Regions from separate parts of the Psychrobacillus sp. AK 1817 genome, predicted to be linked through region 2. Evidence: a T-box and tRNA genes for the amino acid it is inferred to sense, from the RefSeq annotation. Region 2 holds a T-box; the other holds one or more tRNA genes.
What was found. A T-box is a leader RNA that pairs with one kind of tRNA and senses whether it is charged. The one in region 2 lies ahead of tyrS (tyrosine--tRNA ligase), so its partner is inferred to be a tRNA-Tyr.
Positions count from the first base shown of each region.

Region 1 (6,244 bases), 460 kb from region 2:
TAAGCTTATATCCTTATATTCTATCAGCTGACTATTATTTTGATAAACGAGCAAATAATATGGAACAATATTATAATAGTGCAATGGAACTCGCAAAGCTATTTAATGACTGTAAGGATATTTATACAATTCCAGAGGTACCAGTTTCAAATATGTTTCATGTGCATTTTAAGCGTAACCAAGAAGAAATAGCAGCTATCTTGGCGAAAGTACAGTTAGCTAACCATATAGGGATTACAAGCTATCTAAGCAAGCAAGATGGGAATAGCTGTACTTTTGAACTTAGTATCGGAGACTCTTGCTTAGAAATCCCCAAGAATCTAATAGACAAATTATTCGATAGCTTAAGAGAAGAAATGAAATAATATAAAAAACTCTCAACGCTTAGTTGAGAGTTTTTTATTGTTGCTGTTGAAATTGCTCTGTTTTTAGTTCTTCATATATATGGTTTGCCTTGCTTTCAGCTTCTGTTTTGGAAGTTGCATGTACCTCGATAATTTTTCCTTCAATAATAAAATTGTATGTTTTAATCATTTTAAATTCCTCACTTTCATGTTTATCGCGTCTAGATATGTTATTCCCTATTTTAGAAAAATAAAACTTCCTAATTATGTTATTTCATATTTATACTCATATTAAGGTTGAATGACTACTACTGAAGAATTTGTATTTAAAAGAAGCATCAGAAAAAAAGTGGCTCCATACTTAAGAGCCACCCAACAATTCTATAACCCATTCCTTTACATCCACAAGACGATTAGAAGGGGGTCTTTCTGTCTCACCAACAATCACCAAGGGAACAACAGAATCTACCCGGTGGAGTGACCCATGCGCTCCTCCACCTGCATGATCGTGACTATGTTTTTCAATAAATTCGTAAGATGGCTTTGCATCTACTATAATAACTTTGCCTTCTTGCGAGTGAAGCGCTCCGTGTAGCCTTGCTAACGCATCAGGATACGTGTGATAGAGTATAGTTCCATGCTCATCCGGTTTTATATCTAAAATAGACATATCCCCATCCAACTGCCACGACTGCTTATATTCATCAATATAAGGTCCGTTTGGTGAAAAGGTGAATTCTTTATCACTTGCGCTCACGACATGATTCGTTTGCTGATCACTCCATGCAATAAAACCAATTCGCTCATCCTTTTTGAGAATATCTACTACCTCAGTAAAAGGAATCTGTTCATCCTGCAAATAAATATAGGCCATTCGTTCATTGATTGCGATTGCCAACTGCACATTTTCTTTTCCACGTTCCCAGAATGTGTAACCCTTCAACAAGTCATTTAAATCGATTAAACCCATTTCCTTCTTTTCCTTGACTGATGATTGTCCACTATCACCAAGGACAATCCAGGTTACCTCTTGAATGGCCTCTTCCCAAGATCCAAAACTACCGAACATTTCCTGGATCGCTTGATCAGCCTTTTCAATCGCTGTACTATCAGTAGGACCGTTTTTGTGTATGGAAGCATCAGCATCCGGAAGATAAGCGAGCGTAAACGGAGGAAGCTTCTTTTGTTCAATTAAGTACGTCATCTCATTTACGGTAAAATCATTATTAACACCCATTCGTTTCCAGCTGTATTTATATTTGTCGTTCTCTGGATTATATTGAGATAAGGCACCGAGCGACAAAATCATTGGACCATTCACCTCTAGTTCTTTTGGCAATAAATCTGCAAAAGAAAGAAGCTTAGGGACATTTAATTTTTGGGGAATGCTTCCCCTATATAAGAGACCATTGATGGAAGCAGATTGCATTTTGGCGTTCGCAAGTTCTTCGTGAATCGTAAAAACATCTTTACTTAGATGCGATTCATTCAGGTGAATAACACTATCCGCTGCCACATGCTTTATCCCGTTATCCCACATTTCCCTTATACCACTCCCATAGCTAATCATACGATTCTCATCCTTTTTAAACCATATCAATCCTGGTAGTTTATGTCGGTCTGCATATGTTCCCGTCAACAAGGTGCTATCAATCGTAACTGACATAGTTGGATAAGAGCTAATAAACTCTGGATAAAAATCACCGTTCTTTGTTAAAAATGAGAAAGCAGGTGCCTTCCCCTCTTTCAGTGCCTCTTGTAGCGGCTCAGTCATTAATGAATCGACAACAATAAGAATCACCGGCTTTTTGGAGGCTGCTATCTTTACTTCATTAAGCTTTTTTGTCGGAGACATAGAAATACTCAATACAAGGCCTCCGCATATAACAAGCAATAAAGCTAATATGATGAGTATTGTTTTCTTCACTTTAGTCACCTATCTTCCATTCGTAGCTTTAGTATGGTGATTTACAAATGAATACATGCTTGTTTATTGTTAAAAACTCATGTTTAGTCAGAAAGTATGTAAGAATATTCATCGACATCCATTTATATATATCAAACATAAAAAGAAAACACCTTCACCGGTTGATTTATCTTTATAAGAATCAAAATTGTTCATCTGCTTCAACTATCTTTTTCTCCATCACCGCCATTGCTTTGCTCACCTTCTTTTTCGTTTTTTGTGCTTTCCCCAGGGCTATCTTCCTTTTCACCCAAAGCTCTGATAAAAAATGCGGTTGGCAACAAAAGACCGATGGCTGCTTGTATAAGTGCAAAGAATCGCGCCTTTCCGACAGGTACCAAGTCCCCATAACCTACTGATAATATGGTGACTCCACTGAAATAGAGATAATCCAAAAAATTCTCTCCTCCATCTTTCCCCTCTTCAGTGCTAACTCTTACTACATCCCCTTCCATGGACAATAAATAATAAAGAACAGCAAATCCAAAGGTAATGCCAAGCATAGTAAAAAATAGTTTTTGGAATAAAGTTGACTGAAAATAACTTTTCTTATACTTACGACCTGAAAAGAAATAGTATAAGTTTGTTACCATAAATAAAATCGTCAATCCCATTAGTATCGTGGAAAACATGCATCTATCCCTCTCCTATCGTCTCTCTAGTTCATTCAGTTTTAGTTGTATGAATTCCTCGATAATGAATATAATTAATGTCGATATGACTATCTTGTCAATCGAATATAAAATATATACAAATTAATTAATATAGGAAACGGAATAGAGATATATTCTCAATTCATGGATTAAGACATTTGCATGCTAGTGTACATATGTATAATAAAGTATTAATTTAGTAAGTAAGTGATCGTATAGGACATAAAGACATTGAAATGACTCTCAAGGGATTATTCTAATGAAATAAAAGAACTGAGGATAGAAGATGAGAAAGCTTATGACGTCTGTGTAAAACATAAGTAAAAAAATTAAAATCAATGGAAACTATTAAAAAATAATCATGAATGAGAATATAAAAAAAGCTTACAAAAGCTGCGGTAACAGCATTCATAAGCTTTAGTCAAAATATCAAATTGTAAGTGATATTTCATAATAGATACCGGTGGTCGGGGTCGAACCGACACATCCGAAGATACGGGATTTTGAGTCCCGCGCGTCTGCCAATTCCGCCACACCGGCATAATGAAGGCAGTAAATACTTTTTAAAAATTGGAGGCGGCAACCGGATTTGAACCGGTGATAAAGGTGTTGCAGACCTGTGCCTTACCACTTGGCTATGCCGCCTTAATTTGGAGCGGAAGACGAGGTTCGAACTCGCGACCCCCACCTTGGCAAGGTGGTGTTCTACCACTGAACTACTTCCGCAAAAAACTGGGGTACCTGGATTCGAACCAGGGCATGACGGAATCAAAATCCGTTGCCTTACCGCTTGGCTATACCCCAATGGGGCGACCGATGGGAATTGAACCCACGAATGCCGGAATCACAATCCGGTGCGTTAACCACTTCGCCACGACCGCCACAGAATAAAAAAAAGAGCTAACTAAAAGGAATATGGGGCGACTGATGGGAATTGAACCCACGAATGCCGGAATCACAATCCGGTGCGTTAACCACTTCGCCACAACCGCCATTATTCAAAGTTAACTTATTATTTGGCAGGGGCAGTAGGAATCGAACCCACATCAAAGGTTTTGGAGACCTCTATTCTACCGTTAAACTATGCCCCTATTAAAAACTGGTGGAGGGGGACGGATTCGAACCGCCGAACCCTAAGGAGCGGATTTACAGTCCGCCGCGTTTAGCCACTTCGCTACCCCTCCACTGGTGAGTGGTGCCGGAAAGAGGACTTGAACCCCCAACCTACTGATTACAAGTCAGTTGCTCTACCAATTGAGCTATTCCGGCATAATGGTGGCTCAGGACGGAATCGAACCGCCGACACAAGGATTTTCAGTCCTTTGCTCTACCGACTGAGCTACTGAGCCTCTTCGATTTACGCTAAGCTGCGCTACTCTTTGTCAGCTTCACTCACTCATTCAGTCACGTACTTTAGTACGCTCCTTCTTTCGTTCGATTGCTTCCTCGATTTGCTTGCTTATCCTAAATCTCTATGTTGTTGAATAATAAATGGCGGTCCCGACCGGGATCGAACCGGCGATCTCCTGCGTGACAGGCAGGCATGTTAACCGCTACACCACGGGACCATTTGGTTGCGGGGACAGGATTTGAACCTGTGACCTTCGGGTTATGAGCCCGACGAGCTACCGAACTGCTCCACCCCGCGACAATAAGAAAGTGTTGAAATTTAAATCAACTACGCAATTAGTGAATTTTACGTCTTCCACGCTACGCTTGCGTCGACGTTAATCGCTTTCTTCGTGAAACGATTTGCTCCACCCCGCGACAATAATAAGTGTTGAAAATTTATAATGGTGGAGGATGACGGGCTCGAACCGCCGACCCTCTGCTTGTAAGGCAGATGCTCTCCCAGCTGAGCTAATCCTCCATAGTGCTGGTTTTAATTTAAATGGTGACCCCTACGGGATTCGAACCCGTGTTACCGCCGTGAAAGGGCGGTGTCTTAACCGCTTGACCAAGGGGCCATTATATTATGTAAAGAAGAAATCTATCTGGCGGAGAGCAAGGGATTTGAACCCTTGAGACAGTGTTACCCGTCTACACGATTTCCAATCGTGCTCCTTCGGCCACTCGGACAGCTCTCCTAGAAATGGCTCCGAAGGTAGGACTCGAACCTACGACCGATCGGTTAACAGCCGATTGCTCTACCACTGAGCTACTTCGGAATAATATCGCCTAGCGACGTCCTACTCTTGCAGGGGGAGACCCCCAACTACCATCGGCGCTGAAGAGCTTAACTTCCGTGTTCGGTATGGGAACGGGTGTGACCTCTTCGCCATCATCACTAGACTTGAATAATTACTGAAAGACATTTTCTATTATAACAAGTCTGTAGATTATTACAAGTGTTATTTTAATAAAAATTTATTCTTTCAAAACTGAATAAACTGACATCTTAGAAACAAACAATTTGGTTAAGTCCTCGATCGATTAGTATTCGTCAGCTGCACGTGTCGCCACGCTTCCACCCCGAACCTATCTACCTCATCGTCTTTGAGGGATCTTACTTACTTGCGTAATGGGAAATCTCATCTTGAGGGGGGCTTCGTGCTTAGATGCTTTCAGCACTTATCCCGTCCACACATAGCTACCCAGCGATGCCCTTGGCAGAACAACTGGTACACCAGCGGTGTGTCCATCCCGGTCCTCTCGTACTAAGGACAGCTCCTCTCAAATTTCCTACGCCCACGACGGATAGGGACCGAACTGTCTCACGACGTTCTGAACCCAGCTCGCGTACCGCTTTAATGGGCGAACAGCCCAACCCTTGGGACCGACTACAGCCCCAGGATGCGATGAGCCGACATCGAGGTGCCAAACCTCCCCGTCGATGTGGACTCTTGGGGGAGATAAGCCTGTTATCCCCGGGGTAGCTTTTATCCGTTGAGCGATGGCCCTTCCATGCGGAACCACCGGATCACTAAGCCCGTCTTTCGACCCTGCTCGACTTGTAGGTCTCGCAGTCAAGCTCCCTTCTGCCTTTACACTCTTCGAATGATTTCCAACCATTCTGAGGGAACCTTTGGGCGCCTCCGTTACACTTTAGGAGGCGACCGCCCCAGTCAAACTGCCCGCCTGACACTGTCTCCTACCCGGGTTACGGGTATGGGTTAGAATTTCAATACAACCAGGGTAGTATCCCACCGACGCCTCCTCCGAAGCTGGCGCTCCGGGCTCTAAGGCTCCTACCTATCCTGTACAAGTTGCACCAAAATTCAATATCAAGCTACAGTAAAGCTCCACGGGGTCTTTCCGTCCTGTCGCGGGTAACCTGCATC
Region 1 covers NZ_CP031739.1:3,438,984-3,445,227, reverse strand. Annotated here, with positions in the region: gene D0S48_RS17230 (threonine aldolase family protein) at 1-365, shown strand, start outside; gene D0S48_RS21155 (hypothetical protein) at 400-534, opposite strand; gene D0S48_RS17225 (alkaline phosphatase family protein) at 706-2,211, opposite strand; gene D0S48_RS17220 (potassium channel family protein) at 2,472-2,942, opposite strand; tRNA gene D0S48_RS17215 (tRNA-Leu) at 3,422-3,503, opposite strand; tRNA gene D0S48_RS17210 (tRNA-Cys) at 3,535-3,608, opposite strand; tRNA gene D0S48_RS17205 (tRNA-Gly) at 3,615-3,689, opposite strand; tRNA gene D0S48_RS17200 (tRNA-Gln) at 3,696-3,767, opposite strand; tRNA gene D0S48_RS17195 (tRNA-His) at 3,769-3,844, opposite strand; tRNA gene D0S48_RS17190 (tRNA-His) at 3,880-3,955, opposite strand; tRNA gene D0S48_RS17185 (tRNA-Trp) at 3,981-4,054, opposite strand; tRNA gene D0S48_RS17180 (tRNA-Tyr) at 4,064-4,147, opposite strand; tRNA gene D0S48_RS17175 (tRNA-Thr) at 4,157-4,232, opposite strand; tRNA gene D0S48_RS17170 (tRNA-Phe) at 4,237-4,312, opposite strand; tRNA gene D0S48_RS17165 (tRNA-Asp) at 4,456-4,531, opposite strand; tRNA gene D0S48_RS17160 (tRNA-Met) at 4,535-4,611, opposite strand; tRNA gene D0S48_RS17155 (tRNA-Val) at 4,758-4,833, opposite strand; tRNA gene D0S48_RS17150 (tRNA-Glu) at 4,856-4,930, opposite strand; tRNA gene D0S48_RS17145 (tRNA-Ser) at 4,959-5,050, opposite strand; tRNA gene D0S48_RS17140 (tRNA-Asn) at 5,057-5,131, opposite strand; rRNA gene rrf (5S ribosomal RNA) at 5,140-5,255, opposite strand; rRNA gene D0S48_RS17130 (23S ribosomal RNA) at 5,377-6,244, opposite strand, start outside.
Region 1: it encodes a tRNA-Tyr, which carries the amino acid that the T-box ahead of tyrS (tyrosine--tRNA ligase) is inferred to sense. The anticodon was not compared.

Region 2 (6,244 bases):
GAGCATCAACTGGTTCTTGCGTTGAGTAGTTATATGGTTAATTTTGAACTGGTGAACTTTTATTAGACCAAATTATTGGGGTTTCGATTGGTATTATACTACTTAATGCAACATTGATTTGGAGAAAAATAAAAAAGTAATGTTAATAAGAGTTTTTAAGAGGGGGAGAGATAGAAATTCCCCATCCTCACACGTTGTTTTTAACGTTCTAAAGATGTGAGTATATAAAGAAGGCGGTGACTTTTAGTCACCGCCTTTTTCTTTATTAGTTACGGAGTAGTCTCTTCCTCTGGTGTAGTTGGCTCTACTGGAGGAGTGATAATTACATCACTTCCGCCACCATTACCATCACCAGGGGCAGGCTGCTCAGGCTCTTCTCCCACTGGCTCCTCGGGAGGAAGAACTGGGATTACTGGGTCTGGCGCATTCAAAGTACTTATATTAGAAGCGCCAGACTGTAGACCAGTGATATCTACTGTTACTACCACATATTGTCCAGGAGAAGTAATTTGATGGCTATAGTTTTCCGCCTCGAGCTTAGTCGTTATAAGAACTCTGTTTCCATTCACCACTTGATATACACGATAACCAATTACATCATTAGAAGCTGATTTCGTCCAAGTCATTGTGTTTCCTGAAAGAGAGGTGACAACTGGAGCTGGTGGAGCACCGTCTGCCTCAAATACTTTTTCTGATACGACATTGCTAGCAAATGATGAGTCGTTCGGGAATAGCTTACTAGCGTCCCCACCAAAGCGACCAAGCATTCGTTTTATAAAGCTCTCACTTACTCCATGTCCACCTGCAACAACAAATTCACTTGGAGTAGAGTCCAATGAACGGTACTTACTACCGTTTATGACTACGTAAGACGATGATACTAAACTATCATCAGCCTGAGTAGGCAACATCACCTTTGCATTAAATAAGTCAGATTTCACAAGACCTGCTTGTTCACATGCAGTAGAAGGTGCTAGACCAGAAATACCACAGAATGACCTAGATACCACACCATCAGGTGCTTTGAAAGCGTTTGGTGCATCCACAAGCTCCGGGTTGATATCGTACATTGCATTCATCATATTGGACCAAAGTGTATTAATACGAACGCTTGGGTGTCCATAACGGTTGTTCATATGGAATAGCGTAAGCTTTTGCTCGTCATAACCTAGCCAGACACCTAAGGAAACATTAGGGTTATAGCCTATTAGCCACGAATCACTGTGTCCTTGTGTTGTACCAGTTTTTGCTCCAAAATCTGATTGGAATTTTAGACGAGAATTTGCTAATTTAGCTGTACCTTGTGTCATAACATCTCTTAAAATATCAGTCATAATGTAAGCTGTCTGTGGACTAAAAACATCGACAGGCTCTACTTTGTGCTGGTAAATAAGATTCCCTTCAACATCTTCTATCTTTTCAATCATATATGCATCAATGAACTGACCATTATTAGCAAAAGTTCCATATGCATTTGTAGTTTCTTCTATAGAAGCTCCTTTTTTCATACCACCAATAGAAAGTGCAAGGTTAGCATATTCATCTTCTTCAATGCTTTTGAAGCCCATTTTCATCATGAAATCAGTTGGCTTTTTATCCTTTATTTGATCGTAAAGTCTAATGGTCGATAAGTTTTGGGAGGTAGTAACTGCTTGTCGAGCTGAAATAATTCCTAACTCCTGAGCAGTTGTATAGTTAGTTGGTGCCCATTTGTTTCCGTTATCATTAATATTAAATTTAACATCTGCAAGGGGGCTTCCGGCTCCGATAACACCGTATTCAAGAGCAGGTGCATATACTACCAATGGTTTAATAGTAGAACCCATTGAGCGCACAGCCTGAGTAGCATGATTATATTGCTCTACATTATAATCACGTCCACCTAGGAAGGAAAGAATCCTACCGGTTCCGTTTTCAATCAGCATACTGCCGACTTGGACAGGAAAATCTTTTGTAATTGTTTCTCCAGTAGTAGGGTCCTTCACACTAATATTAGTATAAGTATGACCATAGGATTCAAATTCGTCCCTTACTTGAAGCATTTTCTCATACATATCTTTGTTGATAGTAGTATGAATACGATATCCACCAGTGCTTGCAGCACGTTGAGCCATAATATTGTACTTCTCGATTAGAGGATCACCGTTTTCCAAGGCCTCTAAATCGACTCCATCCTTTTCAGCTAGCTGAACGCTTAAAATATCTCGTACTCTCTTTTCAATCTCAAAGGTTAGCCAAGGATATTTTTCTTCTGGAAGAGCTTCCTTACTTCTAAAATCTTTTGTAATATCATAGTTAACAGAAGCTTCATATTCAGCTTCAGTTATGTAACCTGTTTCTTTCATACGATATAAAACAACCTTCATACGGTCAATTCCATGCTGTAACGATTCTCCTTCTTTTAAAACACCACCATTACTAAAAGGCGTATATTTGAATGGGGCTTGGGGAATCCCAGCAATGTATGCAGCTTGAGGAAGTGTAAGGTCTTTCGCCTTCACATTAAAAATTCCCTGTGCGGCAGTTTCAATACCAGCAATATTACGACCGTTAGCGTTTCTTCCATAAGGGATGATATTTAGATAGGCTTCTAATATTTCATCCTTAGACATAAATTCCTCTAATCGCATGGCTAAGAGAATTTCTTTTGCTTTTCTTTCATAAGAAACTTCGTTTGTTAAAATTTGATTTTTAATCAGCTGTTGAGTAAGTGTTGAACCACCTGTTTGCGTATCTGAGTTTGTCATGTCTTGTAATAGACCACGGATGATTGCTTTAGGAACTATTCCATTATGAACTTTAAAATATTCATCCTCTGTAGCTAGGACAGCATCAATGACATATGGGGAGACATTCGATAATTTTGTTTCAGTTCTTTCTAAATCTGTTCTAAGTTTCCCTAAGTAGACATCTCCAGCGAAGTATATTTCTGAGGTTTCTTCATAATTAAACACAGCAGCTCGCATTTTTTCTTTTTCTCGTAAAGGTTCATCCTTTATTAAAGAAGTAAAATAACCTGCACCAACAGAAGCGGCAAATATTCCAAGTGTTAGACCAACTACTAAAAATATTAAGCATAAGTTCCACACTACACTTGAAGATATACGCAATCTTCTTGCCCATTTGGTTGATTGCCAGGCATCTACTTTCTCTTTATATAAGTGGAATTTCTCCATCCATTTATTCATTAATTTCTCGACCTCCAAATCAACAATATTATATCATAGTCCTATATTATAGACGATAGTTATTGACATACGATTCAAATTAGGTAAAATAGGTATAACATTTAACGAAGAAAAGTCCGAAGTAGTGCTTATACATACTGTTTAGAGAGCTAACGGTTGGTGAAAGTTAGTCGGTGGTTAAGATGCGAATTACAGGCTTGGAGTTATACGTCGTCACAACGTTACATGTGAAAAAGCGGAAGGATTGTTCCTTCAAGCTGGGTGGTACCGCGCTAACTAATAAGCGTCCCTGCATGATTTTTATCATGCAGGGACTTTTTGTTTTTTGGCAATTAAATCAGTACTGCCTTTTCCAATAATAAGGAGGAGACAAAAATGACAAACTCATTAATTGAAGACCTGCAATGGAGAGGACTTTTGTATCAGCAAACTGATGCAGAAGGAATGGATGAGCTTCTATCCACTGAAAAAGTATCCTTATATTGTGGAGTTGACCCAACTGCAGACAGTATGCATATTGGTCACATTGTTCCGTTATTAACACTTCGCAGATTTCAAATGCATGGTCATCGTCCAATTCTTTTAGTCGGCGGAGCTACTGGAATGATTGGTGACCCGTCTGGTCGTTCAGAAGAAAGACAACTACAAACTACCGAACAAATTGATTTAAATGTTCAAGGGATTAAAAAGCAAATGGAACGTATTTTTGATTTCCAATCTGAAAATGGAGCACAGATGGTAAACAATCGCGAATGGATTGGGCCTATGTCTGTTATCGAATTTTTAAGAGATTATGGAAAGCTTATTAATATCAATTATATGCTAGGGAAGGATTCTATTGCTTCACGCTTAGACTCAGGACTTTCCTTTACAGAGTTTGCCTATACATTAATTCAAGGAATCGATTTTAATCACTTATTCAATCATTATGGCTGCCGAGTTCAAGTCGGTGGATCAGATCAATGGGGCAATATTACGACTGGTTTAGAAATAATTCGTAAAACACATGAGGAAGAAACAAAGGCATTTGGTATTACGATTCCTTTAGTGACTAAAGCAGATGGTACTAAATTTGGTAAATCAGCTTCAGGTTCAGTATGGTTAGATGCACAAAAAACATCTCCATATGAGTTCTACCAATTTTGGATAAATACAGCCGATTCAGATGTTATTAAATACTTGAAAATTTTTACTTTCCTTGAGAGAGAGGAAATCGAAGGATTAGAAGTAACTGTACAAAATGAGCCACATTTACGTAAAGCTCAAATGACTTTAGCAGAAGAAATGACTCGCTTGATACATGGTCAAGAGGCGTTGGATCAAGCGGTGAGAATTTCTCAAGCATTGTTTAGTGGAAACCTAAAGGCGCTTACAGCGGACGAAATGAAGGATGCTTTTAAGGATGTTCCATCGGTAGAAATGACAAAGGATGAAAAAAATATAGTTGATTTCATTGTAGAAGCAACTGTATCTCCCTCTAAAAGACAAGCACGTGAAGATGTAACTAATGGTGCTATTTCTATAAATGGTGAAAAAATTACAGAAGTTGGATATGTTGTAGGGCAAGTGGACAGATTAGAAGATGAATTTATGATTATTAGAAGAGGTAAGAAAAACTATAAAATGATTAAATTTGTATAATATTTAAGTTGCTTCTCATACTAATGGGAAGCAATTTTTTTTGTTAAAAAGTAGCCTTTTATACGATTTTTATTCAACTTTTTTAAAAACATGCCAAATATTTATGTTATATAGAAAAAGTTTCATGCTTTTCATTAAAAAGGTTAAATTTTGAACGTTTTAAAAAGTTTATATAAATAGTGGACAAAATAGGTGAAAATAAGTAACTATATAGTATAGAATAAGATTTAGGAACACTTCACCTAAAATAATTAAAATAAATTCTTATTATTTTTGAATATATTAGCTTTTAAAAAAGGGGGTTAGTAAACATGGAAGCGAAAAAATATATACTAAATCATTTCGATGATTTTTTTGTTATTCTTTTTGGGAAAAATGATAAAGCTGATAAGCTAGTTATTTTAAAAGAGAAGTTTACAATCGACGCAAAAGAAGGAGATCTTTTAGAGATTTCTATTAACGAAGATAAGACAGGATATGATTTTAAAATTATTCATGAGGAAGCCGATGATAAAAGACAAAGATTATTGGACTTAATCGAGAATATGGAAAAGAACTAAAAACCTTGAAGCTGATTTAGCTTCAAGGTTTTCTTTTTGAAAATAATCTTTGGGGAAATAGATGAAAATAGTAATTTAGTTTGTTAATGGGAAATTATTAATTATTAAAGGAAAATCTGGAAAGACATCGAATAGTAAATACATAATATATAAAGGTAGGAGGACACATATTGGGAACATCGTTATTAAATGGAGTAGAGGGAATTTTTATTCCTGTGAAGAATCCAGCTGTTTCAGCACAATGGTATGAAACCGTTCTAGGATTTAAGTTAAATTATATTGAAGAAGAAGCAGCTGTCATGAAAATATCGAATAATTCACCGACTGTCGTTTGTTTAGTTAAAGTAGAAAATTATACGCCTATGAAATTTCCTTCCAATAATTTTGGAGTGGGGAAATATGTTAACTTTATACCAAAAAATATTGAGAAACTTTACGATGAGCTAAAAAACAAAGGAATTGCAGTAAAACCCCTTGGAGGTGATGAGGAAAAGAAATACTTTACGTTTTTTGATCCGGATGGTAATCCACTTGGTGCTTGTCAGTAAAAGAGGAGGACAATTAAATGTATACAACTGTAAATGATGTAGAAGTTTACTATGAAATATACGGAGAAGGCACTCCTATTTTAATGCTTCATGGATTTTCACCAGATATGGAGCTGATGAAGGGTTGCATGGAGCCGTTTTTTCAAAAAACTAGAAGATCTTATAAAAGAATATACATAGATTTACCAGGGATGGGAAAATCAAAACAATTTGCTCATCTAAATAATACAGATGATTTAATGGAAGTAGTTATTGGTTTTATAGAGAAGGAAATGCAAAATGAGCCATTTTTAATTGCAGGGGAGTC
Region 2 covers NZ_CP031739.1:3,895,776-3,902,019, forward strand. Annotated here, with positions in the region: gene D0S48_RS19525 (transglycosylase domain-containing protein) at 270-3,188, opposite strand; T-box leader at 3,287-3,482, shown strand; gene tyrS (tyrosine--tRNA ligase) at 3,564-4,829, shown strand; gene D0S48_RS19535 (DUF3006 family protein) at 5,141-5,389, shown strand; gene D0S48_RS19540 (VOC family protein) at 5,560-5,937, shown strand; gene D0S48_RS19545 (alpha/beta fold hydrolase) at 5,955-6,244, shown strand, end outside.